DNA from 2 places in the Mesorhizobium sp. M7D.F.Ca.US.004.03.1.1 genome. Region 2 is predicted to be linked to the other one. Evidence: riboswitches for the same ligand, from Rfam matches in the RefSeq annotation. Region 2 holds a riboswitch; the other holds the start of a gene.
The links. A riboswitch is a leader RNA that binds a small molecule or an ion and turns the genes downstream of it on or off. The one in region 2 is predicted to bind S-adenosylmethionine.
Positions count from the first base shown of each region.

Region 1: linked by a shared signal. The riboswitch ahead of EN935_RS15585 (homoserine O-acetyltransferase) and the one ahead of EN935_RS21540 (O-succinylhomoserine sulfhydrylase) in region 2 are both predicted to bind S-adenosylmethionine.

Region 1 is NZ_RZQG01000241.1:473-7,158, reverse strand. It holds partial or broken gene EN935_RS15600 (glycosyltransferase) at 1-669, opposite strand, end outside; gene EN935_RS15595 (Stf0 family sulfotransferase) at 814-1,644, opposite strand; gene metW (methionine biosynthesis protein MetW) at 1,593-2,207, opposite strand; gene EN935_RS15585 (homoserine O-acetyltransferase) at 2,266-3,435, opposite strand; SAM riboswitch at 3,545-3,622, opposite strand; gene hisC (histidinol-phosphate transaminase) at 3,760-4,869, shown strand; gene EN935_RS15575 (prephenate/arogenate dehydrogenase family protein) at 4,876-5,811, shown strand; gene EN935_RS15570 (sugar kinase) at 5,966-6,686, opposite strand, start outside.
Region 2 is NZ_RZQG01000418.1:44-4,988, forward strand. It holds partial or broken gene EN935_RS21535 (glycosyltransferase) at 1-572, shown strand, start outside; gene EN935_RS21540 (O-succinylhomoserine sulfhydrylase) at 580-1,767, opposite strand; SAM riboswitch at 1,825-1,902, opposite strand; gene EN935_RS21545 (2'-deoxycytidine 5'-triphosphate deaminase) at 1,981-3,075, shown strand; gene EN935_RS21550 (ABC transporter substrate-binding protein) at 3,177-3,947, shown strand; gene araD1 (AraD1 family protein) at 4,128-4,945, opposite strand, start outside.

The sequences.
Region 1 (6,686 bases), on a different contig from region 2:
TGCGTTGACATTATGAATTTTGTGGCCTTCGCGCAGCAGTTCGCGCATCAGCAACGTGCAGGAAACCTTGAAGCCATTGTGTTTCGGGAAAGGATGGCTGACGATCCATTCGCGTCGAAACCCTACATTGTTGGCGTTCATCGCCCGCTTCGAGGCAAATCGCCCATCGCCATGAGCCATCGGGAAAAACCAGATCAGGGCAAACGTTCTTGAAAAGAAATCATCGTGCGAAAGATATGTGTATCCGTTTACGCAAATGATTTTTGGATCTTCAAATGGCTTCAGCAAAGCTGACAGCCAGCCTGGTTCCGGCACGACGTCGGAATCGGTCAAGATGACGATGCTTCCGTCCGTTGCCAGTACGCCATTGTTCTTCAGGTCGTAGTATCGGCCGCCAGGGAACGCTGTGAAGACGAGGTCGGAAACTTGACCCAGCTGCGGTGCTTCAGCCGTGATTTTATGAAGCAGCGCGTCTGCATCCGACTCATGCCCACCATGAGAAATAACAACTTTCGGTCGCGCCAGGCCGAGATCAGTGACAGCTACGATTTCCCGCGCCAAGGCCTTCAGTCCAATGCCGATCTCGTCCCAGTCGATGGACTTGGCGTTTTCCATTTCCACAACGAGTGAATATCTTGCGCGTTCTTCAACCATCTCTGCACTGACCATTCATCGTCTAGGTGGCTATATCCGCCGCAACCTAAAGTAAAGCAACCTCTGCCTATCGAGCGACAGCCTTTCGTGAAACGCTCCATTGTCCCACATAATCTTGCATGTTGCCTCTTTGATCAAATCGGAGCGCCAGCCCGGATTTCAAAGAAAGCCGGACCCGCGGTGATTTCTGGTCTGGAACTTTGAGGTGTCGGAATACTGCGACAAGAAGCGTTCCCTCCATTCCGTATTGACGGTGTCCCGTTGGATCTCGAGACCAGAATTGGGGGCTGATGTAGATTCAAATGTGATTTCAGCGTCAACCAGATGCGCGACCTTTACAAGGCTGGCCCGTGGGTTTGCCAAGAGTTCCTCATATGTCAATGACAGGAAAGACAATCCGTTTCTTGCTAGCCAAATGTCCCAGGCCAGATTTTCCAGCATGATTTTTTCAAGCGCCTCCGCGATCGCCGCGCCGTCATAGCGTGGTGAGTTCTGAGCAGCCTCAGTGGAGCGAAATCGACCGGTCTGACGAGCGCGTGCCCAAGAAATTGCCTGACCAAGGAGATCGCGGCGGGTTAAGCGGACATAGCGCAGTCCTGGAAGGCTGGCTGGGAGGTCCACAGTCTTGGCCACCTGGGAAAACTGGCTTGCAAAGAGTTTGACTGCATAAATTCCGGAGGGAGATCGCCCATCCTTTAATGCACGCAAAACCTGAGCACGGGGATCGCGAGGATAGTTCGGCAATTCGAGAACACGGCGGCCGCCGAACCATTCCAGAGGATTGCCAAGCCCGGCGGTTGCCATCAACCCGGCGAGATGGTTGCTGCCACTGCGTGGTGAGGTGCAGATGAGAATCCCGGCTTTTAACCCAGCCAGGATGTCGGAAGGGACTTCAACAGGCAAAGGGCGCCTACGAAAGAGATGCATGGCGAACACAGCTACCGTTTCAGCAAGAACACTGCCTGCTGGCCGAAGAAATTCCAGAACCACCACGGCATCGACAGGCCGATCTTCTGGCCATTGGCGTCGAGCGCCGTCGCCTTCTCCACGGTCGCGCCGAGCTCGTCGCACAGATTGACGAAATCGCGGATGGTGCAGAAGTGGATGTTGGGCGTGTCGTACCAGGAATAGGGCAGGTCCTTGGTCACCGGCATGCGGCCCTGGATGAACAGCGACAGGCGCACCCGCCAATGGCCGAAATTGGGGAAGGACACGATGGCGCGGTTGCCGATCCTGAGCAGTTCGTCGAGCACCAGCTTCGGGTTGCGGGTGGCCTGCAGCGTCTGCGACAGGACGACGAAGTCAAAGCCCTTGTCGGGATAGAATTCGAGGTCCTTGTCGGCATCGCCCTGGATAACCGAGAGGCCGCGCGCCACGCATTCGTTGACGCCGCGCTGCGACAGCTCCAGTCCACGGCCGTCGACCTGCTTGGTGTCCTGCAGCAGTTCGAGCAGCGAGCCGTCGCCGGAACCGACGTCGAGCACGCGCGACTGCGGTGGGATGAGGTTGGCGACGACCTCGAGGTCGACGCGCTGGTCGCGGTTGACACTCATGGCTTCGCCTCCTGCCTGGCGCATGATCCCGATCCGAAAAGTCTGCAATTTTTCGGGGTCATGCGCTGAGCCCTCTCGCCCGGGCCGCCGATCCGATGAAGCCGTTGATGGCGGCAAACAGTTCCGGCTCGTCGAGCAGGAAGGCATCGTGGCCGCGGTCGGTCTCGATCTCGACGAAGGATACCGATGCGCCGGCCGCGTTGAGTGCGTGCACGATCGAGCGACTCTCCTCGGTCGGGAACAGCCAGTCCGAGGTGAAGGACACCAGGCAGAAGCGGGTTCTGGTGCCTGCGAAGGCATCGGCCAACCGACCGCCATGATCGGCGGCGAGGTCGAAATAGTCCATCGACCGCGTCATGTAGAGGTAGGAATTGGCGTCGAAGCGATCGACGAAGGTCATGCCCTGGTGGCGCAGATAGCTTTCGATCTGGAAGTCGGCGTCGAAGCCGAAGGTCAGCGCTTCGCGATCCTGCAGATTGCGGCCGAACTTCCGGTGCAGGGCGGCTTCCGACAGATAGGTGATGTGGGCGGCCATGCGCGCCACCGCCAGGCCCTTTTCCGGGCGTTTGCCGTGCTCGAAATATTTGCCGCCATGCCAGTCCGGATCGGCCATGACAGCTTGCCTTCCGACCTCGTGGAAGGCGATGTTCTGCGAGGAATGGCGCGCGCCGGTGGCGATCGGCAGCGCCGAGAAGACGCGCTCCGGATAGCTCGACGCCCATTCCAGCACCTGCATGCCGCCCATCGAGCCGCCGAGCACGCAAAACAGTTTCTCGATGCCGAAATGGTCGATCAGCATCTGCTGCGCGCGCACCATGTCGCGGATGGTGATGATTGGCAGGTCGAGCCCATAGGGCTTGCCGGTGGCGGGATTGGTCGAGGCCGGTCCGGTGGACCCAAGACAACCGCCGATGACGTTGGAGCAGATGACGAAGAAGCGGTTGGTGTCGATGATCTTGCCGGGGCCGATCAGCACTTCCCACCAGCCCGGCTTGCCGGTCACCGGATTGGTGCTGGCGACATGCTGGTCGCCGGTCAGCGCATGGCAGACGAGGATGGCGTTGGAGCGAGCGTCATTCAGCGTGCCGTAGGTCTGGTAGGCGATCTGGAACGGCGACAGCAGTGTGCCGGCATCCAGCTTGAGCGGCTTGTCGGAGCCAAAACGCAAAACCGGGCTCGACGGTTGGTCGGCCTCGTTGTTGGTTTTGCGGGCGCGCAGAACGGCCATGACATCCATCTCACACTTTGAATCCACGGCACCGCGCTTTCGAAAATCGATGCCGATGTCCGGCCGGTCGCGGACAACAAAAAACCGGCATTGCAGTCGCAAAGCCGGTTACAGGATGCAAACGGCCCTTTAGCAAGTTGTTTAACGTGGCTGCAAGCCGACCGGCCAAATCACCACGGAAGTTCGCACCTCTTCTACGGCTGTGGCGCGCCGGCGTCAACGGCCAGCCTTGGTCCGGTGGCTGTCACCTCTCGACATTGCGGGCCACGGCTTGTATTTCCGCTGCGGCTTCCCTCAGGAAGCGTTCTCGACGGATTTTGCGACATGAGCCAGACACCGGACAAGGCACGTCCAACCCCGCGCGCGGGCATCATGGACATCGACGCCTATGTGCCGGGCAAGAGCACGGCGCCTGCCGGCGTCGCCAAGGTCTACAAGCTGTCCTCGAACGAGAACCCGCTCGGTCCGTCGCCGAAGGCGATCGAAGCCGCGCGTGAAATTGCCGGCAAGCTCGACGTCTATCCCGACGGCACCGCCAGGCGGCTGCGCGAAGCGATCGCCGAGGTGCACGGCCTCAACCCGCAGAACATCATCTGTTCCAATGGCTCCGACGAAATCCTCGGCCTGCTGGCACAGACCTATCTGGCGCCCGGCGACGAGGCTGTCATCACCGAACACGCCTTCATGGTCTACAAAATCTACATCCAGTCGGCTGGCGCCGTTCCGGTGACGATCAAGGAAACAGACGAGCGCGCCGATATTGACGCCATCCTGGCCGCCGTCACGCCGCGCACCAAGATCGTGTTCCTCGCCAACCCCAACAACCCGACCGGCACCTATGTGCCGTTCCAGGAGGTGCGCCGCTTGCATGCCGGCCTGCCCAGGCACGTGCTTCTGGTGCTCGACGCGGCCTATGCCGAATATGTCCGCCGCAACGACTATGAAGCCGGCATCGAGCTGGTCAGCAGCGCCGAGAACGTGGTGATGACCCGTACCTTCTCCAAGATAGGCCTCGGCGGTGCGCGGATCGGCTGGATGTATGCGCCGATGCACATCGTCGACGCCATCAACCGCGTGCGGGGGCCCTTCAATGTCAATGCGACGGCGATCGAGGCCGGCATCGCCGCGATCCGGGACCGCGCTCATGTCGAGCGCAGCGTGACGCACAACGAGACCTGGCTGGCTTGGCTGAGCGAACAGATGACAGGGCTCGGTTTGCGGGTGACGCCCAGCGTCGGCAATTTCATCCTCATTCATTTTCCCGAGGACAAGAAACATTCCGCAGCGGCGGCGGACGACTATCTGACGGCGCACGGCTATATATTGCGGCGCGTTTCCGGCTACGGCTTTCCCAACGCGCTGCGCATGACCGTCGGCACTGAAGAGGCCAATCGCGGCGTTGTCGCCGCTCTCACGACATTCCTGAAAAGCTAGAACACCATGACATCACCGATGTTTGAAAAGATCGCGCTGGTCGGCATCGGCCTGATCGGCTCGTCGCTGGCCCGCGTCATCCGCCGCGAGGGCCTCGCCCGTCACGTCGCCATTTCCACCCGCAGCGCCGCGACGCTGGCGCGGGCTGAGGAGCTTGGGCTGGGTGATTCCTACACGACCGATGCGAGAGAAGCGGTCCGCGATGCCGATCTGGTCATCGTCTCGGTGCCGGTTGGCTCATCCGGCGCGGTCGCCGAGGAAATCGCGCCGGCGCTGAAGCCGGGCGCGATCCTCACCGATGTCGGCTCGACCAAGGCATCGGTCATCGCGCAGATGCAGCCTTATGTGCCGGCCGGCGTCCATTTCATTCCCGGTCACCCACTGGCGGGCACCGAAAAATCCGGCCCCGATGCCGGTTTCGCCGACCTGTTCGACAATCGCTGGTGCATCTTCACGCCGGTGCCCGACACCGATCCGGACGCGCTGGAGAGGCTGTCGGAATTCTGGCGGCGCTGCGGCGCCAACATCGACACGATGGACCCTCAGCATCACGACATGACGCTGGCCATCGTCTCGCACCTGCCGCACATCATCGCCTACAACATCGTCGGCACCGCCGATGATCTGCAGTCGGTGACCAAATCCGAAGTGATCAAATATTCGGCTTCGGGCTTTCGCGACTTCACCCGCCTTGCCGCTTCCGACCCGACCATGTGGCGCGACGTGTGCCTGCACAACAAGGACGCCATCCTCGAAATGCTGGCGCGGTTCTCGGAAGATCTGGCGTCGCTGCAACGCGCGATCCGCTGGGGCGATGGCGAAAAACTCTTCGACCTGTTCACCCGCACCCGCGCCGTGCGCCGCTCGATCATCGAGGCCGGCCAGGACATCGACGTGCCCGATTTTGGCCGTCAGGCGGTCGAACACCCTAAAGGGAGCTGATATTCAGGTGAGGCCGGCCTGCAAATGGCGGATACCTGCGCTTCCCCGTTCCACCGCGTCGCGGTAGAACTGTGCTCACGTACTTCAAGTACGCTCCGCTCCGGTTCTCGGTCTCAGCCATTTTCGACTCGGCCTGACCTGAATCTCAGCTCCCTTAGCCTTGTCGGGATGTCGGCCAGGTCGCAGCGACCATGGCCAGAGTCTCGGCGCGGTCCGGCGCGCCCAGCCTGCCGCCGAAGCGCAGGCATTTGAGCGCGGCGGCCGCACTGGCAAAGCGCAAAGCCTGCTCGACCGGCATGGCTTCCGCCAGCCCGACGGCGAAGGCGCCGTGAAAGACATCGCCGGCGGCCAACGTGTCGACGGCCTTGATTTTCGGCGCCGCGACATGGCGTACACAGCCTGCGGAACGGTCGTGCCACCAGCTCCCCGCCGCGCCGCCGGTCACCGCGACAAAGGCGTCGGTGCGGCTGGCGAGATCGGCGCAAGCCGTTTCCGGATCGAGCGCCTGGCCGCAGACAATGCGCGCCGCCGGCTCCGAAGCGACGATGTGCGTGGCGAGCGGCAACAGCTGTTCCAGGACCTCCAGCCGTGCGGTGTCGGCATCGAGGATCGCCGGACGGCCCATGGCGCGGGCCGCCTTCAGGGCAAGTGCTGCCGCACCCGGCCAGCGGACATCGACCAGTACGGCGTCGAATGCCATGAGGTCAGCGACCGGCAAGGCTTCGGGATCGGCGTGGGCAAGTCTGTCATAGAACGGCACGATGATGCGCTCGCCATGCGCGTCGACCAGGATCGAGGCCAGCGCCGAGCGGGCGCCTCTGACGCGGCGCACAAAGGTGCAATCGACGCCCTCGGCCTCGATGCCGGCGATGAGC
Region 2 (4,945 bases):
CGCTTGGCCTTGGCTTTGCCCAGGGCAAGAGCATGCTCTGGAACAAGCCGATGCTCGACGCCAATGGCGGCATCCGCGCGCTGGCCGCCGAGATCGCCGAGGACGCTGCCGCGACCAAGTTGGTCAATGGCCTCGGCCTGCGCGTCAATCTCGTCGCCGCGCCCTTCGAGCAACCGCTCGGTCGGCGAACCTTTGACGAGATCTGGTCACGCCAGGCCCGCTGGGCGCGCCTGCGCCGCGTCACCTTCCCGCTGTTCTTCGCACCCGAAATCCTGACAGGCGCGGTGGTGCCGCTGGTGCTCGCGCTGATTGCGGCGGCAAGCGCCGGCATCAGCCTCTGGCCAACCGCCATCGCCGTGCTGGCGGCCTTCTATCTTCCCGAGTGCGCCCTGGCCTGGTCCAAGGGCTGGTACCTGTCGCCACGCATGGTTGCGGCGATCATGGCGCGCGACCTGATCCTGCCGGCGATGTGGGCGCGCGGCTGGCTCGGCGGTGCCGTCGACTGGCGCGGCAACGCGATGACCATCGGCACCAAGGCGGCCGAGCTGGAAGAGACGCCGTCCGGCGCCTGAAGGCCTCTTATCTGGCCTTCAGCGCCTGCGCGATGTCCTCAAGCAGATCGTCAGTATCTTCCAGGCCAACCGACAGCCTGAGCGTACCCGGCCCGATGCCGAGCTCGGCGCGCGCCTCGTCACTCAGATTCTTGTGCGTCGTCGTCGCCGGGTGGGTGATCAGGCTCTTGGCATCGCCGAGATTGTTGGAGATCAGCACGATGTCGAGCGCGTTCTGCAAGGCGAAGGCCGCCTGCTTGCCACCCTTGACGTCGAGGCAGATCAGCGTCGAGCCGCCCGACATCTGCTTCTTGACGATATCGGCCTGCGGGTGGTCGGCGCGCCCGGGATAGATGACGCGGGCGATTTCCGGCCGCTCGGCCAGGAAATCCGCGATCTTGCCTGCGCTTTCCGTCTGCTGGCGCACGCGCAGTGGCAGCGTTTCCAGGCCCTTCAACAGCGTCCAGGCGTTGAACGGCGACAGGCTTGGTCCGGTGTGGCGGAAATAGTCGTGCAGGTTCTCGTCGATCCACTTCTTGTCCGACAGGATGACGCCACCGAGACAGCGCCCCTGGCCGTCAATGTGCTTGGTCGCCGAATAGACGACGATATGGGCGCCGAGCTGCAAGGGCTTCTGCTGCAGGGGCGTGGCGAAGACGTTGTCGACGATCAGTCGCGCGCCGATCGAGTTGGCAAGCGAGGCGACGGCGGCGATATCGACCACTTCCAGCGTCGGGTTGGTCGGGCTTTCCAGGAAGAACAGCTTGGTGTTCGGCTTGACCGCCTTTTCCCAGTTGGCGATATCGGTGCCGTCGACCAGCGTCGCCTCGATGCCGTATCTCGGCGCCAGCGTCTCGACCACCCAGCGGCAGGAGCCGAACAGTGCACGCGCCGCCACGATATGGTCGCCGGCCTTGGCGCTGCACAGAAGGGCTGCCGTCACCGCGGCCATGCCGGACGCGGTGGCGCGCGCGTCTTCCGCGCCTTCGAGTGCGCACATGCGCTTCTCGAGCATATCGACGGTCGGATTGGCATAGCGCGAATAGATGAAGCCCGGCTCCTCGCCCTTGAAGCGGGCTTCGGCGGCTTGCGCCGTTTCGTAGACATAGCCCTGGGTGAGGTAAATCGCCTCCGACGTTTCGCCGAAACCGGAACGCAGCGTTCCGCTGTGCACGAGTGCCGTCTGAGGCTTCCAGTTGCGCTTCTTGGTGCTCATCGCTCTTCTTCCAGACACAAAAAAACCGGCCGCGAAAGTCGCAACCGGTCCATACGGCCTTGCGGCCCGACGGTCCTTTAGCGACTTGTTTAACGTGGCTGCAAGCCGACCGGCCAAATCACCACGGGATAACGACCCTTTAGACCCGCGCCACGCTTGCGTCAATTGCCGGCTTCATTAAGAGGTTTGTACCAGCGGCTAAGGAGCGGAGCCTTGCGGCAGACAGGCATTCTTCCCGATCAGGACATTTCAGCGCTGTTCCAGTGTGGCGCGCTGAAGTCGGCGCGCGCACTTGATGCCGACCAGATCCAGCCGGCCAGTCTTGATCTCAGGCTCGGCGACAAGGCCTGGCGGGTGCGTGCCTCCTTCCTGCCGGGTCCCAACCACAAGGTTTCGGAAAAGCTCGATAGGCTGAAGCTGCACGAGATCAATCTTGCCGAGGGCGCGGTGCTGGAGACCGGCTGCGTCTACATCGTGCCCTTGCTTGAAAGCCTGGCATTGCCGGCGGACATTTCGGCCTCGGCCAATCCGAAGAGTTCGACCGGGCGGCTCGACATCTTCACCCGCGTCATGACCGATCGCGGCCACGAGTTCGACAAGATCGCTGCCGGCTATCATGGGCCGCTCTATCTGGAGGTCAGCCCGCGCACCTTCCCGATCGTCGCTCGCACCGGTTCGCGTCTGTCGCAGATACGTTTCCGCACCGGCAATGCGCTGCTTTCGGAAGCCGAGCTGAATGAGTTGCATCGCGCGCAGATGCTGGTCGCCACCGAGCCGCCGAACATTTCCGGCGGCGGCATCGCGCTGTCGATCGACCTCAACGGCGATCAGAACGGGCTGGTCGGCTATCGCGGCAACCATCACACCGGTCTTGTCGATGTCGACAAGCGCGCGGCACAGGAGGTCGTCGACTTCTGGGAGCCGATCCACAAGAGCGGCGCCGGCGAGCTGGTGCTCGATCCCGACGAGTTCTACATCCTCGTCAGCCAGGAGGCGGTGCATGTGCCGCCGCTCTACGCCGCCGAGATGACGCCCTTCGATCCGCTGGTCGGCGAATTCCGCGTCCACTATGCCGGCTTCTTCGATCCGGGCTTTGGCCATTCCGCGTCCGGTGGTACCGGCAGCCGGGCGGTGCTCGAAGTGCGCAGCCACGAAGTGCCGTTCATCCTCGACCATGGCCAGATTGTCGGCCGGCTGGTCTACGAGCACATGCTGAAGCGGCCGCAGGCGCTCTACGGCACCGATCTCGGCTCCAACTACCAGGCGCAGGGCCTGAAGCTGTCCAAGCATTTCCGCGCCGCGCGCTGAGCGCCTATTACCGTCAGGCAAAATACTTGCCTGTACTGGCTCGCCATGCTTGGCTGCCTTGCTGGTCGTCAAGATGCTGGCGTTCAAGGGGAACCAAGAAAATGCAGATTTCGAAATGGATCATGTCGGCAGCGGGTGCTGCCATGCTGGTGATGGCAGCCGGCTCGCTGTCGCAGGCGGTTGAGAAAATCAAGATCGGCACCGAGGGCGCCTATCCGCCGTTCAATACCATTACGGCCGATGGCAAGGTCGAAGGCTTCGATATCGACATCGCCAATGCGCTGTGCGCGCAAATGAAGGTCGAATGCGAGATCGTCACCCAGGACTGGGACGGCATCATTCCCGCTTTGCAGGCCAAGAAATTCGACGCCATCATTGCCTCGATGAGCATCACCGAGGAGCGCAAGAAGCAGGTCTCCTTCACCAACAAATATTATACGACACCGCTCGCTTTGGTGGCGCCGAAGGACAGCGATCTCACCTCGACCGAACCGACGGCCCTTGCCGGCAAGACGGTCGGCGCCCAGGCTTCGACCACGCAGGCCGACTATGCCCAGAATAGCTATGGCAAGGCCGGTGCGGAGGCAAAACTCTACCCGACCCAGGAAGAGGCGATCACCGACCTGACCAACGGCCGGCTTGACGCCGTGATCTCGGACAAGTTCGTGCTGATGGACTGGCTGAAGAAGGCAAGCGACGGCTGTTGCAAGCTGGTCGGCGACGTCAAGGGTACGGAAACGCAAGCCGGCATTGCCGTTCGCCTGGAAGACACAGCACTTCGCGACAAGCTCAACGCGGCCATCGACGCGATCGTCGCCGACGGCACCTACAAGAAGATCCAGGCCAAGTATTTCGACTTCGATATTTATTGAGACGTTGAAGCTGCCAATCTCCCCCCTTGAGGGGGAGATGGCCGGCAGGCCAGAGGGGGTCGCTGCGCGTAGAACGCCAGCGTCGTCTGGTGCCGCGAGAAGACGTCGGCGCTCCACGCGCGACGACCCCCTCTGTCGCCTTCGGCGACATCTCCCCCTCAAGGGGGGAGATCACCCTTTCTACAGCGCCTTCACCGCCACCTTCACCGGCTGTTCGATCTCGAGGGGATTGCGCAGCGGCAGGCCGAAATCCTTGGCCTCGATCTCGAACACGTCGCCTGCCTCGGTCTTGATGCCGTCGGCGAAGGACAGCGTCGCCGTGCCGAACATGTGCACATGCACGTCGCCCGGCTGGCGGAAGGCTGCATATTTGAAATGGTGGTGTTCGAGATTGGCGATGGTGTGCGACATGTTCGCTTCACCGGACAGGAACGGCTTTTCCCATAGCACCTCGCTGTCGCGCAGGATGCGCGAGGTGCCGCGGATGTCGGACGGCAGGTCGCCGATCAGGATTTCCGGCCCGAACGAGGCGTTGCGCAGCTTGGAATGGGCGAGGAAGAGATAGTTCACGCGTTCGGTGACGTGGTCGGAAAACTCGTTCGACAGCGTGAAGCCGACACGGAACGGCGCGCCGTCGTCGCCAATGACATAGATGCCGGCCACCTCCGGCTCTTCGCCGGCGTCCTTGGCGAAAGCCGGTGACAGGAGTGCGGCACCTGGCGCCACCGCCATCGTGCCGTTGCCCTTGTAGAACCATTCCGGCTGCACGCCGATCTGGCCTTTCGCGGGCTTGCCGCCCTCCAGCCCCATGCGGAACATCTTCATGGAATCGGTCAGTTGCTCCTCGCCGTCGGCACTGAGCTTCTTGTGCATGGAATCGCGTGTCGCGGCCGAACCCAGATGCGTCAGTCCGGTGCCGGTCAGGTGCAGATGCGCCGGGTCGGGGTGGTTGATCGGCGACAGCAGCCGCCCCTTCTTGTAGGCCGCCTCGAGATCGA